2 regions of the Shewanella zhuhaiensis genome follow, and region 1 is predicted to be linked to the other one. Evidence: predicted binding sites of a transcription regulator. Region 1 holds the regulator's gene; the other holds the start of a gene.
What was found. Region 1 encodes sigma-54, which starts transcription at its own class of promoters, with help from an activator protein. Its sites were predicted from a motif close to GTTGGCACGNNNNTNGNNT; they were not measured.
Positions count from the first base shown of each region.

Region 2: glnA (glutamate--ammonia ligase) is a predicted target of sigma-54. The motif match lies at 4,060-4,078, and genes of this name have one in related genera.

Region 1 is NZ_JAKUDL010000006.1:53,585-60,949, forward strand. Features, by position in the region: gene MJ923_RS15820 (calcium/sodium antiporter) at 1-305, shown strand, start outside; gene MJ923_RS15825 (KpsF/GutQ family sugar-phosphate isomerase) at 351-1,328, shown strand; gene kdsC (3-deoxy-manno-octulosonate-8-phosphatase KdsC) at 1,328-1,876, shown strand; gene lptC (LPS export ABC transporter periplasmic protein LptC) at 1,873-2,430, shown strand; gene lptA (lipopolysaccharide transport periplasmic protein LptA) at 2,417-2,977, shown strand; gene lptB (LPS export ABC transporter ATP-binding protein) at 2,974-3,705, shown strand; gene MJ923_RS15850 (RNA polymerase factor sigma-54) at 3,820-5,304, shown strand; gene hpf (ribosome hibernation promoting factor) at 5,335-5,622, shown strand; gene ptsN (PTS IIA-like nitrogen regulatory protein PtsN) at 5,625-6,068, shown strand; gene rapZ (RNase adapter RapZ) at 6,065-6,916, shown strand; gene MJ923_RS15870 (HPr family phosphocarrier protein) at 6,903-7,178, shown strand; gene mgtE (magnesium transporter) at 7,326-7,365, shown strand, end outside.
Region 2 is NZ_JAKUDL010000004.1:259,535-266,899, reverse strand. Features, by position in the region: gene MJ923_RS13180 (TonB-dependent siderophore receptor) at 1-715, shown strand, start outside; gene MJ923_RS13175 (PepSY-associated TM helix domain-containing protein) at 721-1,800, shown strand; gene typA (translational GTPase TypA) at 1,898-3,715, opposite strand; gene glnA (glutamate--ammonia ligase) at 4,177-5,586, shown strand; gene MJ923_RS13160 (aminotransferase class V-fold PLP-dependent enzyme) at 5,699-6,838, opposite strand; gene MJ923_RS13155 (PrnB family protein) at 6,842-7,365, opposite strand, start outside.

The DNA.
Region 1 (7,365 bases):
TGCCTGAGCTTGCGGCCTGTGTGGCCAGCGCGCTCAAGAAGGAAGACGACCTGGCCATCGGCAATATCGTCGGCTCCAACATGTTCAATATTCTGGCGGTGCTGGCACTGCCCGGACTCATCGCCCCCGGCGTTGTCGACGCCCAGGCCGTAACTCGCGACTTTTATATGGTGATGGCCACCAGTGTCGCCCTGGCCTTATTTGTACTGATGAGTGGTAAAGACCGGGAACTCAAGCGCTGGCATGGCGCCATTTTCATGGCCATTTTTATTGGTTATCAGTACGTGCTGTTCCAGGCAAACTGATCCTTGGCCGGTCGGCTGAATGCCGACACAGACAGAGAGACAGATATGGTAGACAGAACGCAACTGCGCCAGTGGGGCAGAAAGGTTATCGATGTAGAAAAGGCGGCACTGGACAACCTGTACCAGTTTGTCGACAGCGACGCCTTTGCCGATGCCTGCGAGCTTATCCTCAACTGCACCGGCAAGGTGATTGTGATGGGCATGGGCAAGTCGGGCCACATTGGCAATAAGATTTCCGCCACTCTGGCCAGTACCGGCACCCCGGCCTTTTTTGTGCACCCGGGTGAAGCCAGTCATGGCGATCTTGGGGTGCTCAGCGAAAACGATATAGTGCTGGCCATTTCCAACTCAGGTGAGTCTGATGAAATCCTCACCCTGATGCCCGTTATGAAGCGTCGCAGCATTCCGGTTATCGCCATGACCGGCAAACCCGGCTCAACCATGGCCAAACACGCCAAGCTGCATCTGTGTATACAAGTGCCGGAAGAGGCCTGTCCACTCGGTCTGGCGCCCACATCCAGTACCACAGCCACCCTGGTGATGGGCGATGCCCTGGCCGTTGCCCTGCTGCAAGCCAAAGGCTTTACCAAGGATGATTTCGCCATGTCTCATCCAGGTGGCGCCCTGGGTCGCAAGCTGCTGCTACACGTGAGTGACGTGATGCATCGCGGCGATGAGCTGCCTCTGGTGCGTGACAATATCTGCATCACTGACGCCCTGTATGAGATATCCAAGAAAGGCCTTGGCATGACCGCCATTGTCGATGCCGATGGCGCCTTGGTGGGCATTTTCACCGATGGCGATCTGCGCCGGGTGATTGATGCGCAAATCAATCTGCGTCAAACCAGCATTGCCGATGTGATGACCCGCAACTGCATTACCATCAAGGACAGCATTCTGGCTGCCGAAGCGCTGCAATTGATGGACGAGAAAAACATCAACGGCCTTATCGTGATTGACAGCCAGCGCCGCCCGGTCGGTGCACTCAATATGCTCGATATGGTCAAGGCGGGGGTTATCTGATGCGTGAAGGACTCTACGGCCCCATTGCCGAGGATATTTGGCACAAGGCAAGCCAAATCAAGCTGCTGATTTGCGACGTGGATGGCGTCTTTTCCGACGGCCGCATTTATCTTGGCAATCAGGGCGAAGAGCTAAAAGCCTTCCACACCCGCGATGGCTATGGCGTTAAGGCGCTGCAGGGCGCCGGTATTGCAGTGGCGGTGATCACCGGCCGCAACTCCACCATAGTGCAAAACCGCATGACAGCGCTGGGTGTAAAACACATTTATCAGGGTATCGACGATAAGTTTGTCCCCTACAAAGAGCTGCTGAGCCTGTATAACGTCAGCCCGGCCGAAGTGGCTTATATTGGTGATGACATGGTCGACCTGCCGGTGATGAAAGCCGTAGGCCTTGGGGTTTGTGTGGCCGATGGCCATCCATTTGTGGCCCGCAATGCCGATATGCTGACATACCTGCCGGGTGGGCGCGGCGCCCTGCGCGAGCTTGCCGACCTGCTGCTGATGAGCCAGGACAAGTTTGACTCTGCCCATGGGATGAGCGTATGAACCGGGTGACCCTGGCTATTATCCTGCTGTTTGGTACGGCGCTGGCGCTGTATTGGCAGGTGCAAAGCAAAAAGGCAAGCCAGCCCCAGCCTACTGCTTCGGTACAAAAACCCGATTATGTGGCCACCGACCTTCGCAGCATCAGCTACGATAGCGAAGGCAAACTCGAAAGCCGGGTAAGCGCTTCCTACATGGAGCACTTCGACGGCGATGCCCAGACCCTGTTCACCCAGCCGGTGTACACCTTGTTTCCACAAGATGGTAAAGGCGAGTGGCGTCTCAGCGCCAAAATCGGCAGACTGGACAAAGCAAGCGACAGAGTCATGCTGGAGCAGGACGTGCTGATTGAAGCTATCAGTTTCAACGAGCCACTGCGGCAGCTCAATACCAGTTATCTGGAGCTGGATCTCAAGACCATGATCCTGACTTCCGAACAAGAAATTTTAATCAGCGGCAATAACTTCCATATGAGTGGCGTCGGCCTGCATGCCGACCTCAATGCGCAGGAAGTGAAGCTTTTAAGCAAGATTAAGGGAACCTATGAACCTCAATAAGTCGCTTATTTTGGTGCTGCTGTGTACCTGCAGCGCCCTGGCGCAGGCCAACACCAAATTCGATTTAACTCAGGAAGTGAAAATCGCGGCCGCCAACAGCTACGCCGATTTGAAAAACAAACGCATCGTCTACGAAGGTCCGGTAACCCTGACCCAGGGTAGTTTGGTGCTCAAGGCCGACGAGCTCAGTTCCTACACAGATGAGAAGACCGGCAAGCGCATTCTGCTCGCCAAGGGCAAGCCCGCCACCTACAGCCAGCAGGTGGAAGATGGCCGCACAGTGCAGGCCAGCGCCAATGAAATCAGCTACAACATCGACAGCCGCATCATGGGCCTTAAGGGCAGCGCTGAAGTCGAGCAGGATGGCAGTAAGGTGAGCGCCGACTCCATCGTCTATGACATCGAAAAGCAGCAGCTCAGCTCGCAAAGCAGCGGTAAAAAAGACGATCAGGTGATCACCATCATCAAACCTGAGAACTACCAGCAGGAATTGCAGGACAAAGGCGAGCAAGACCAGCCTCAACCCCAGAAAGAGAAGCAGCAATGACGGCACTGACCCTGAAGGCCAGCAACCTCGCCAAGAGTTACAAAAACCGTCAGGTGGTCAAAGATGTCAGCCTCACGGTGAATACCGGTCAGGTGGTTGGCCTGCTCGGCCCCAACGGTGCCGGTAAAACCACCACCTTCTACATGGTGGTGGGTCTGGTGCAAAGCGACAAGGGCAGTATTCACATCAATGACGATGACCTGACCCTCGACCCCATGCACCTGCGAGCCCGCAAAGGCATTGGCTACCTGCCCCAGGAGGCCAGCATCTTCCGCAAGCTGTCGGTACGCGACAACATCATGGCCGTGCTGCAGATGCGTAAAGAGCTCAGCAGCGATGAGCGTGAAGAGTTGCTCGAGCAACTGCTGGAAGAGTTCCACATCACCCACATCCGCGACAACGCCGGTATGTCACTCTCAGGTGGTGAACGTCGCCGGGTGGAAATTGCCCGTGCACTGGCCGCCAACCCACGCTTTATCCTGTTGGATGAACCCTTTGCCGGGGTTGACCCCATTTCGGTTATCGATATCAAAAAGATTATCGAACAGCTGAAAAACCGCGGTCTTGGGGTGCTTATTACCGACCACAACGTGCGTGAAACCCTGGATGTGTGTGAAAAAGCCTACATCGTCAGCCACGGCAGCCTGATTGCCGAAGGCACACCTGCCGAGATCCTGGACAATCAGCAAGTGCGTGCAGTGTACTTGGGTGAGCAATTCAGGCTATAGTTAAACAACAAAGCCTACCGTCTCATATCCGGTAAATCAGGGTGGCTATTGGCCGAAGAACCTGATAGATAAAAGCTTTCTACCTGAATTATTTAGTGAAGGATCCGCAGTACGATGAAAGCGTCGCTCCAGCTCAAACTGGGACAACAACTCACCATGACGCCACAGTTGCAGCAGGCCATTCGTCTGCTTCAACTCTCCTCGCTTGAACTGCAACAGGAAATTCAACAAGCCCTCGACGCCAATCCGCTGCTGGAAATGGACGATGATCGCCTCGATGGCGATCAGTACGATGCCGATGGCGGCGACAAAGAGTTCGACGACAAATTCGATGAAGGCTCAGTATCAGCCAGCGCAGGTGATTCCGCTTCGGTAGAAACCTCCGAAGCCGTGACTCAGGAATCCATGCCGGATGAACTGCCCATGGACACTACCTGGGATGAAGTCTTCACCGCCGCTCCGGTTGCCGGCCCCGGCATCAGTCGCGACGACGACATGCCATTTCAGGGCGAAACCAGCGAAGGCCTGTACGAACACCTCGAATGGCAGAAAAATCTCACCCCTTTTTCGGATACCGATTTGGCCATTGCCACCGCTATCATTGATGCCATTGACGAAAAGGGCTATCTGACCCAAAGCCTGGATGAAATCCTCGAGGCCGTGGGCGATGAAGAGGTTGAGCTGGACGAAGTCGAGGCTGTGCTCAAGCGCATTCAACACTTCGATCCCATTGGTGTTGCAGCAAGGGATTTGGCCGAGTGCCTGCTGATCCAGCTGGGGCAGTTTGCCGCTGATACGCCGCATCTGGATAACGCCAAGCTGCTTATCCGTGAGCATCTGGACCTGATTGCCAACCGCGACTTCCGCACCCTGATGCGGAAAACCCGCCTCAAGGAAGAAGAACTCAGAGACGCCATAGTGCTGATCCAGAGTCTGAATCCCCGTCCGGGCGAGAACGTCACCAGCACCAAGGAAGAGTACGTGATCCCTGACGTGTCGGTGAGCAAAAAGAATGGTCGCTGGGTGGTGGAGCTGAACCCGGATTGCATGCCTAAACTGAGTGTGAATCAGCAGTATGCAGCGCTGGCGCGCACCAGCCGCAATCAGTCAGACAGCCAGTTTATCCGAGGCCATCTGCAAGAGGCCAAGTGGTTTATCAAGAGTCTGGAGAGCCGCAACGACACCCTGCTCAAGGTGGCCAACTGCATAGTGCAATTCCAGCAGGGCTTTTTTGAGTACGGTGAAGAGGCCATGAAACCCATGGTGCTCAACGATATCGCCGAGGCGGTGGAAATGCACGAATCCACCATCTCCAGGGTCACCACTCAAAAGTACATGCATACCCCGCGGGGTATCTTTGAACTGAAATACTTTTTCTCCAGCCATGTCGGAACCGAAGATGGCGGAGAGTGCTCTTCTACTGCAATCCGCGCCTTTATCAAAAAGCTGGTTGCAGCGGAAAACCAGAAGAAGCCGTTAAGCGACAGCAAGATGGCAGAACTTCTGGCGGAACAAGGAATCAACGTTGCCCGACGCACCATCGCCAAATACCGAGAGGCGATGCTGATACCACCGTCGAATCAGCGTAAGAGTTTGTAACCCAACCGAGGTCATTGGAGGAAAGTGTCTATGCAAATCAACCTGACAGGGCATCACATCGAAATCACCGACTCACTGCGCGACTACGTAGAGAGTAAATTCTCCAAGCTTGAACGCCATTTCGAACAGATCAATAATGTGCACGTTGTTCTCAATGTTCAGAAATTGCAGCAAATCGCAGAAGCCAAGCTTCACCTCAACGGAGGCGAAGTATTCGCCACCTCAGAACATGAAGACATGTACGCCGCCATTGACGCCCTGATTGATAAACTGGACCGTCAGGTAATTAAACACAAAGAGAAACTGACCAAACATTAACGATGGAACTAAGTACCATCCTGGCGCCGGAGTGCACTAGCTGTGCCACTCCGGGCAGCAAGAAAAAGGTACTGGAACTGATTAGCGATCTCGCCGCAGCCCAGTACCCTTCCCTCTCTTCCCAAGAGATCTTTGAAAGCCTGCTGGCCCGTGAAAAAATGGGTAGCACCGGCATTGGTAATGGCATTGCCATTCCCCATGGTCGCCTGGGTAGTATCGACAAACCTCTCGCCGTACTCATCAAATGCGAAGAAGCCATTGGCTACGATGCCATCGACAAACAGCCGGTGGACATACTGTTCGCGCTGTTGGTGCCATCTGACCAATGCCAACAGCATCTGAGTACCCTGGCAGCCATGGCCGAAAAGCTCAACGACAAGCAAGTGTTGAAGCAACTGCGTAAAAGCCATGATGAAAAGGAACTCTACCAGGTAATCACAGGATGAAACTCGTCATCGTTTCCGGCCGCTCCGGCTCAGGGAAATCCGTTGCCCTGCGGGTACTGGAAGACCTCGGCTATTACTGCGTCGATAACTTGCCGCTGACCCTGATGGGCCCCTTACTGGAGCAGCTCAAAGGCAGCAGCGACAAGGTCGCCATCAGTATCGACATTCGCAATATGCCTGAGCAGGAAAAAGCGCTGGAACAGGAGCTTGCCAAACTGCCGCCAGGGGTTGAGCTCACCAGTTTCTTCCTCAACTCCAGCGATAAGGTGCTGCTGAAACGCTACAGCGAAACCCGTCGTCTGCATCCATTGTCACGCAGCAAAGTGTCACTTCAGGAAGCCATCAAACTCGAAGGCAAACTGCTTGAGCCTGTGTCGCAATTGGTGGACCACTACATAGACACCTCCAATCTGAACGTCTATGAGCTGGCCGATGCCGTCCGGCAAATTCTGCTGGGGCGCACCGACAAAGAGCTGGTGATCATCTTTGAATCCTTTGGCTTCAAGCATGGCATGCCCACCGAGGCCGACTTTATGTTCGACGCCCGTTTCTTGCCAAATCCGCACTGGGAGCCAGCCCTTCGGCCGATGACCGGATTGGATGAGCCAGTGAAGCAGTTTTTGGAGCGTCAGGTACTGGTCAACAAGTACATCTGGCAAATCGAAAACCTGCTGGAAACCTGGCTGCCGCATCTGGAGCGTAACAACCGCAGTTACCTGACCATCGCCATAGGTTGTACCGGTGGTCAGCACCGCTCGGTATACATTGCCGACCAGCTGGCCAAACGTTTTGCCAACTCGCACCATAAGGTCGAAGCACGCCACAGGGAACTCGATGCCAAGGCTTGAGCGCGATATCACCATAGTCAATAAACTCGGATTACATGCCCGTGCCGCCACCAAGCTGGCGGTACTGGCGTCTGAGTTCAAGGCCAGCGTCACCCTGGTACAGGGTGAAAAACAAGCCTCGGCCGCCAGCGTACTGGGGCTGCTGATGCTGGAATCCGGCATGGGCAAAACCATCCATATCATTGCCGAAGGCGATGAGGCCGAGCAGGCCATGGACGCCATCTGCAACCTTATCAACGCCTGCTTTGACGAAGAGTGCTAAAAGCCCTCACACGACAGCAGGCTATAGCGCCACTCCTCCCCTCAACTAAAGCCATCGCAGCATATTGCACTGCGCATTAGCGCCAATCTTCGTCTATCCCTCTATATTTGCTACCATATTGCCAATTCATCTCTTTGGGGAAAGGCGATGCCATTGGAACTTCTGGATAACGAACAGACCGAACTCA
Region 2 (7,365 bases), on a different contig from region 1:
CCCTCGCGCTGGCCTGAGCTATGCCTTTAACGACAACTGGGTGCTGTATGGCAGCTACTCTGAAGCCTTTACGCCACAATCCTTTGTCGATGCCAATGGGCAGGTGCTGGACCCAGAGCAAGGCAAACAGTGGGAGATTGGCCTCAAGAGCCGTGGCTTCGATGGCGACCTCAGCGCAACCCTATCGCTGTTTGACCTCACCAAAAAGAACATCGCCCTGGCCAATGTGGATGCCGGTGGCAACTTTACCTACTCGGCATCGGGAGAAATCCAAAGCCAGGGCGCCGAGCTGGATTTGCAGTGGCTGCTCACCGACAACCTGCAGCTTATCGGCCATGCCGCTTACACCCATGCGGTGGATGCCGAGCACGACAAGTGGGTTGCCAACGTGCCCAGATACTCCTATGGCGGCTGGCTTAAGTACAATCTGGATGACTATCTGCCGGGCCTCAGTGCTGGTGCCGGGGTAAACCACTATGCCAGGCAGCAGGGCAATGTGCAGGCGGTTCTGAATGAGAGCAGCGAAGGCGACTTCTACCTGCCCGCCTACACCCTGGTTGACCTGAACCTGACCTACAGCTGGGATCTGTACGATGTGCGTCTTATCGTCAGCAATCTCACCGATGAAGACTATTACTCAGGCTCCGACAGCCTGCTCAGGGTCATGCCCGGCAGCGGCCGCGAGGTCAAACTCAGCTTCTCGGCCAACTGGTAATCAGGATGCGCAAACATCTGTGGAAATGGCACGGGCTGGCGGGGCTTATCGTCGCCCTGCCACTGTTTGTGATAGCTCTGAGCGGCAGCCTGCTGGTGTTCAAAGCCGAGCTTGACCGGTGGCTGATGCCCGAGGTGGTCAATGCAGGCAGCGATGAGCGCCTAAGTATGACTGTGCTGCTGCCGCGCGCAGCCAGTGCGCTGCCTGAGCATGAGATCCTCGGCTGGCAGTTTGGCGCACAAGGCGAGGCCGACATGCTGTATGTGGCGCAGCAAGGCAGTTACGACTGGCAAAAGCTGTGGCTGGATCCGGCAACCGGCGAGCTGCTCACAGTGCCCAGATCGCTTACCTGGGCACTGACAGACTGGCTGCTGGAGCTGCACTATCTGCTGCTGATGGACCATGCAGGTTTGCTGCTGGCGGCCATCACGGCGCTGCTGATGCTGTTTTTGGGGATATCAGGGATAGTGCTGCACCGCCAGTTCTGGCGCACCTTCTTTACCCTGCGCTTAGGGAAAGGCCTGCGACTGCTGCTGAGCGATGGCCACAAGATGCTCGGCATCACAGGTGCACCTGTGTTTCTGGTGCTGGGCTTTACCGGCGCCTGGTGGAACCTGGAGCACTTTTACGAAGAAGTGATTGAAGGCCACGATGACAGCGCCTTTGTCATTACTCAGCGCTATTACAATCCCGCCATCGACGTGGAAACCCTGATAACCGAGGCGCAGCGTGAACTGCCCGGCTTTGAGCCTAGCTATATGCGGCTACCTGATGCAAGTTACCCGGGCGTGCACCTGTTTGGTCATCGCGCCGATGATGGCATGCTGCGCAGCCGCTTTGGGTCTATTGTCAGCTTTGATGACAACACTGGCCAGCACACAGTCACCCTCGATGTGGCCGAGGCGCCGTGGCTGTATCAGTTCACCGACAGCTTCAAGCCTCTGCACTATGGCGACTTTGCCGGCCTTACGAGCCGCATCATCTGGTGCATTGTCGGCTTTTTGCCCTGCCTGATGGCGCTCTCCGGCTTTTGGATGTGGCGCGAGCGCAGTCGCAAAGGCGCTCGCCGCAAAAGCCGCGCGTAACGTCAATCACAGCGGAGTCACCCGCACCGCCAGCAAATGTGCATAAACAAAAAACCCCGGCAAGCCGGGGTTTTTTAATCACGCGATGCGGTCAGAATTAATCACCCTGACGGCTGGCGCGCTTACGATCGTTCTCGGTCAGGTGCTTCTTACGCACGCGGATGCTCAGCGGCGTCACTTCTACCAGTTCGTCGTCATCGATAAACTCAAGCGCCTGTTCCAGAGTCATCTGGATGTGCGGAGTCAGTACCTGAGCTTCGTCAGTACCAGAGGCACGCATGTTGGTCAGCTGCTTGCCCTTCAGGCAGTTTACGGTCAGGTCGTTTGAACGGCTGTGGATACCGATCACCTGGCCTTCGTAAACTTCAGCGGCGTGGCCAATCATCAGACGACCACGGTCCTGCAGACCGAACAGGGCGAAGGTCAGCGCCTTACCTGTGGCGTTGGAGATCAGTACACCGTTGTTACGCTGACCGATGTCACCACCCTTGAATGGACCGTAGTGGTCGAAAGTGTGGTACAAAAGACCGGTACCAGAGGTCGCAGTCATAAACTCGGTCTGGAAGCCAATCAGGCCGCGGCTTGGGATAACGAAGTCGATACGCACACGACCCTTGCCGTCCAGCTGCATGTCTTTCATGTCAGCCTTACGGGTACCCAGCTTCTCGATCACAGTGCCCTGATGATCTTCTTCCACGTCCACGGTCAGGGTTTCGAACGGCTCGCACTTCTCACCGTCGATTTCCTTGATGATTACTTCTGGACGGGATACCGCCAGCTCGTAACCTTCACGGCGCATGTTTTCAATCAGGATAGACAGGTGCAGTTCACCACGGCCAGACACGCGGAAGCGGTCAGGGCTGTCGGTTTCTTCAACACGCAGGGCAACGTTGTGAACCAGTTCCTGTTGCAGACGCTCAAGGATGTTACGTGAAGTCACGTACTTACCTTCTTTACCGGCAAACGGAGAGGTGTTTACCTGGAAGGTCATGGTCAGAGTTGGCTCGTCTACGCTCAGTGGTGGCAGGGCTTCGGCACTGCCCACGGCGCAGATGGTGTCAGAGATTTTCAGCTCGCCAAGACCCGTGATAGCAACGATGTCACCGGCGTTGGCGCTGGCCACTTCGTGACGGTCCAGACCCATGTAACCCAGTACCTGGCCGATTTTGCCGTTACGGGTTTTACCATCGGCACCAACAACGGTTACCTGCTGGTTGGTCTTGACGCTGCCGCGCTTGATACGGCCTACACCGATAACGCCCACGTAGCTGTTGTAGTCCAGCTGAGAGATCTGCATCTGGAAGGCGCCTTCGGCGTCTGCATCCGGAGGAGATACTTTCTCAACGATGGTCTGGAACAGTGGGGTCATGTCTTCGCTTGGCTCATCGGGATCCAGAGTGGCAAAGCCATTCAGGGCCGAGGCGTAAACGATTGGGAAGTCCAGCTGTTCGTCGGTGGCACCCAGGTTGTCGAACAGGTCAAATACCTGGTCGATTACCCAATCAGGACGGGCACCCGGACGGTCGATTTTGTTGATAACCACGATGGGCTTGAGGCCCTGGGCAAACGCCTTTTTGGTCACGAAGCGGGTCTGTGGCATTGGGCCGTCAACGGCGTCAACCAGCAGCAATACAGAGTCCACCATAGACAAAACACGCTCTACTTCACCACCGAAGTCGGCGTGGCCAGGGGTGTCTACGATGTTGATACGGTAATCGTTCCACTTGATGGCAGTGTTTTTCGCCAGAATGGTGATGCCACGTTCTTTTTCCAGATCGTTGGAGTCCATCACGCGCTCTGTGGCTTCGCCGCGGCTTTCAAGGGTGCCTGACTGGGAGAGCAGCTTGTCAACCAGGGTGGTTTTACCATGGTCAACGTGAGCAATAATGGCGATGTTACGCAAATTTTCTAACACGGTTAGCCTCTTACCATCTTGTTTCAGTGTGCATTGCCCCGATGTTGTTACGCCTCGGGACGGCCGGACTATCGCCGGCAGGGCGCGGGAATATGACGTATTACTGAACTATTCCCCGGCCCCTTGCGTTAAAAAGCGTGCCATTCTACTCTAGCAGCGTCCTCACGGACAGGATTATTTTTTGGCCGTTTGGGAGATCCCGACCTTGCCCGGCTGCACCAAATTACTGCACAGCATCAGTGCAAGCACCACAATAGTGCATAGGCTGCACCACAATAGTGCAACCGTGAAAATCCTGCGCCCTAAAAATCCAACCACTCTCTATTTAATCAATGACTTAAAATGTTGGCACAGTACTGGCTTTATCTGTGCCACGTTTCGGCGCAGCCGCAAAAGCCGCTACACCGACAAACAAATTATTGATTAAGGGACAACCCTTTACCCTACCCGGAGACTCGAACATGTCAGTTGAAAATGTGTTGAAGCAGTTGAAAGACCTGGAAGTGAAATTCGTGGATCTGCGCTTTACCGATACCAAGGGTAAAGAACAGCACGTATCTATCCCTACTCATCAGGTAGATGCCGACTTCTTTGAAGACGGTAAAATGTTCGACGGCTCATCCATCGCCGGCTGGAAAGGCATCAACGAATCAGACATGGTGCTGATGCCAGACCCAACTACTTTCGTGCTGGATCCTTTCACCGAAGAAACCACCGCGCTGATCCGCTGTGACATCCTCGAGCCTGCCACCATGAGCGGCTACAACCGTGACCCACGCTCTATCGCCAAGAAGGCTGAAGAGTACCTGCGTGCTACCGGCATCGCCGACACAGTACTCGTAGGTCCAGAGCCAGAATTCTTCCTGTTCGACGACGTACGTTTCGGCACCGACATGAGCGGTACCTTCGTGAAGATCGACGCCAAAGAAGCCGCCTGGAACTCAGGCACCAGCTACGAAGAAGGCAACACAGGTCACCGTCCATTCGTGAAAGGCGGTTACTTCCCGGTTGCCCCGGTTGACTCTTCTCAGGACCTGCGCTCTGCCATGTGTCTGGTACTGGAAGAAATGGGTCAGGTAGTTGAAGCTCACCACCACGAAGTGGCCACTGCCGGTCAGAACGAAATTGCTACCCGTTTCAACACCCTGACTGCCAAGGCTGACGAAATCCAGGTACTGAAGTACGTGGTTCACAACATGGCTCACGCCTACGGTAAGACTGCGACCTTTATGCCTAAGCCAATCGTTGGCGACAACGGCTCTGGTATGCACGTTCACCAGTCTCTGGCCAAAGATGGCGTAAACCTGTTTGCCGGCGACAAGTACGGCGGTCTGTCTGAAACTGCCCTGTACTACATCGGCGGTATCATCAAGCACGCCCGTGCCCTGAACGCCTTCACCAACCCAAGCACCAACTCTTACAAGCGTCTGGTACCACACTTCGAAGCCCCGGTAATGCTGGCTTACTCTGCCCGTAACCGCTCTGCTTCTATCCGTATCCCAGTAGTACCAAGCCCTAAAGGTCGTCGTATCGAGACTCGCTTCCCAGACCCAATGGCCAACCCATACCTGGCTTTCGCGGCTCTGCTGATGGCTGGTCTGGACGGTATCCAGAACAAGATCCACCCTGGCGATGCCATGGACAAGGACCTGTACGATCTGCCAGCTGAAGAAGCGGCCGAAATCCCACAGGTTGCCGAGTCTCTGGACGTAGCTCTGGCTGCCCTGGATGCTGACCGTGAGTTCCTGACCAAGGGCGGTGTATTCTGCAACGACTTCATCGATTCCTACATCGGCCTGAAAAAGGCTGAGGCTGAGCGCGTAAACCGCACCACTCACCCAGTAGAATTCGAACTGTATTACAGCCTGTAATACCCTACAGAACGCCGGGTAACCGGCGCATAAAAAAAGCGCCCCGGACTCAGGTTCGGGGCGCTTATTTTTGGGCCTTTATTCGAGCATCAAGGGCTCAGGGTTGAAGGCGTCAGCAGACTGCCTTCACACACGTAATAAAGCGCGCAATATCTTCCACGTCGTTATACAGGTGCGGTGACACCCTGAGTCCGTAGCGGCGTTTATCGACGCTGATATTGGTCTGGGTGAGCGCGGCCATCACCGCCTCATTGTGCTCTCCGAAGTTCAAAATTGCAGTGCCGCTGCGGCTATGGGCCGCGATACCACTCCCCGGCGAACGCACGGCCGAACCGATTGCACCAGCTTGGTGCAACTCATCGTAAAGCTTTGATACCAAAGCCTGATTATGTTGCCGTAGCAGTCCTTTTTCCAACTTGGCAAACCAGTTGATGCTGTGGCCTGCCAGCACAAAGGGCGCTACAGATGGGGTACCGCCCCAAAAGCGCAGCGCCGAGGGATGATATTTGAAGTGATGAATATCAAACTCAAACGGGTTTTCATGGGAAAACCAGCCCACATCCACAGGTTCGCACTCATCAATCCGTTCGGGGTGAACCCACAGATAAGCCGCACCCGGACCACCGCAGAGCCACTTCACCGACGAGCCAATCAGAAAGTCAGGCGCAAGTTCGCCCAGTGACAGAGGCACAACCCCCGCCGACTGGGCCACGTCTACCAGCGACAGCACTCCAAGCTCACGGCAGCGGCCGACTATCTCAGCCACAGGCGCCAGCGCCCCCAGATTGGAAAAGGCATGGCTGATAAACACCAGATCCAGCCCGGCATCGATATGCTGCTGCCACAGATTGGCATCGGTGATGTCTGCTCCCTGGGGGATAAAACTGAGCCTTGCCTGAGGCAGTGCCTGCTGCACCGCAAAGCCCATGGAAGGGAAGTCCTCCTCACACATGAGCACCCGGGCACCGGCCCGATTGAGCCGTGGATGCGACATCAGCAGCTTGGTCAGCGCCGATGACAGGTTGGTCTGCGGGCAGAAATCCTCTTTGTCGGCATCGAACAAACTGGCCAGCGCGGCGCGAAAACCCTCGATGCCACCCAGCCAATCACCCCAGGGCTCGCGGCCACTGTCACACCAGGGTTGCCAGAAATCCTGCTCAAACCCGGCTCGGGCAGCCTTTAGTGGCCGACCCACCGAGTGATTCAGCAGATAGCTGCCGCCCGGCAAATAAAACTGTGATTTGTAGTCCATGGTTCAGTCCAAACTGGCCTTGAGGCGGGCAATTTCCTGCCAGGCGGTGCGAATATCACTGCGCTTGGTGGCGGCACGGCGGTCGCGCAACTTTTCCAGCGCCCCAATCAGCACATGCAGTGGCGGGCCACTGGCGGTGACCTTGGACATATGCTGCTGATCCATGTTGACCGAGGGCTCGGCAATGTATTTTTTCACCAGTTGATCATGGTGCTGAATCGCGGTTTGGCCGTGAAGTTCACACACTTCGAGGAACAGCCGCAGGTTTTCCTGATACCAGCTTTCCTTGTGGCTGCCGGTGGCACGCAGAAAGTATTCCATCAGACTGGTGCGGCGCATGCAGTCGCGCAGAATCGCCTGATCTTCCGGCATCATGTACAGGAACTTATCCACCAGCATCTGCGAGTAAGAAGGTTCGTTGGCGTGGCACAGCCCCAGCAGCATATCGATAACGTTGATACCGGCAAAATCGCCGGCATTGGCGCCGCGATACACCTGACTGCCCACCCGGTACGGCTTGTAGTAGG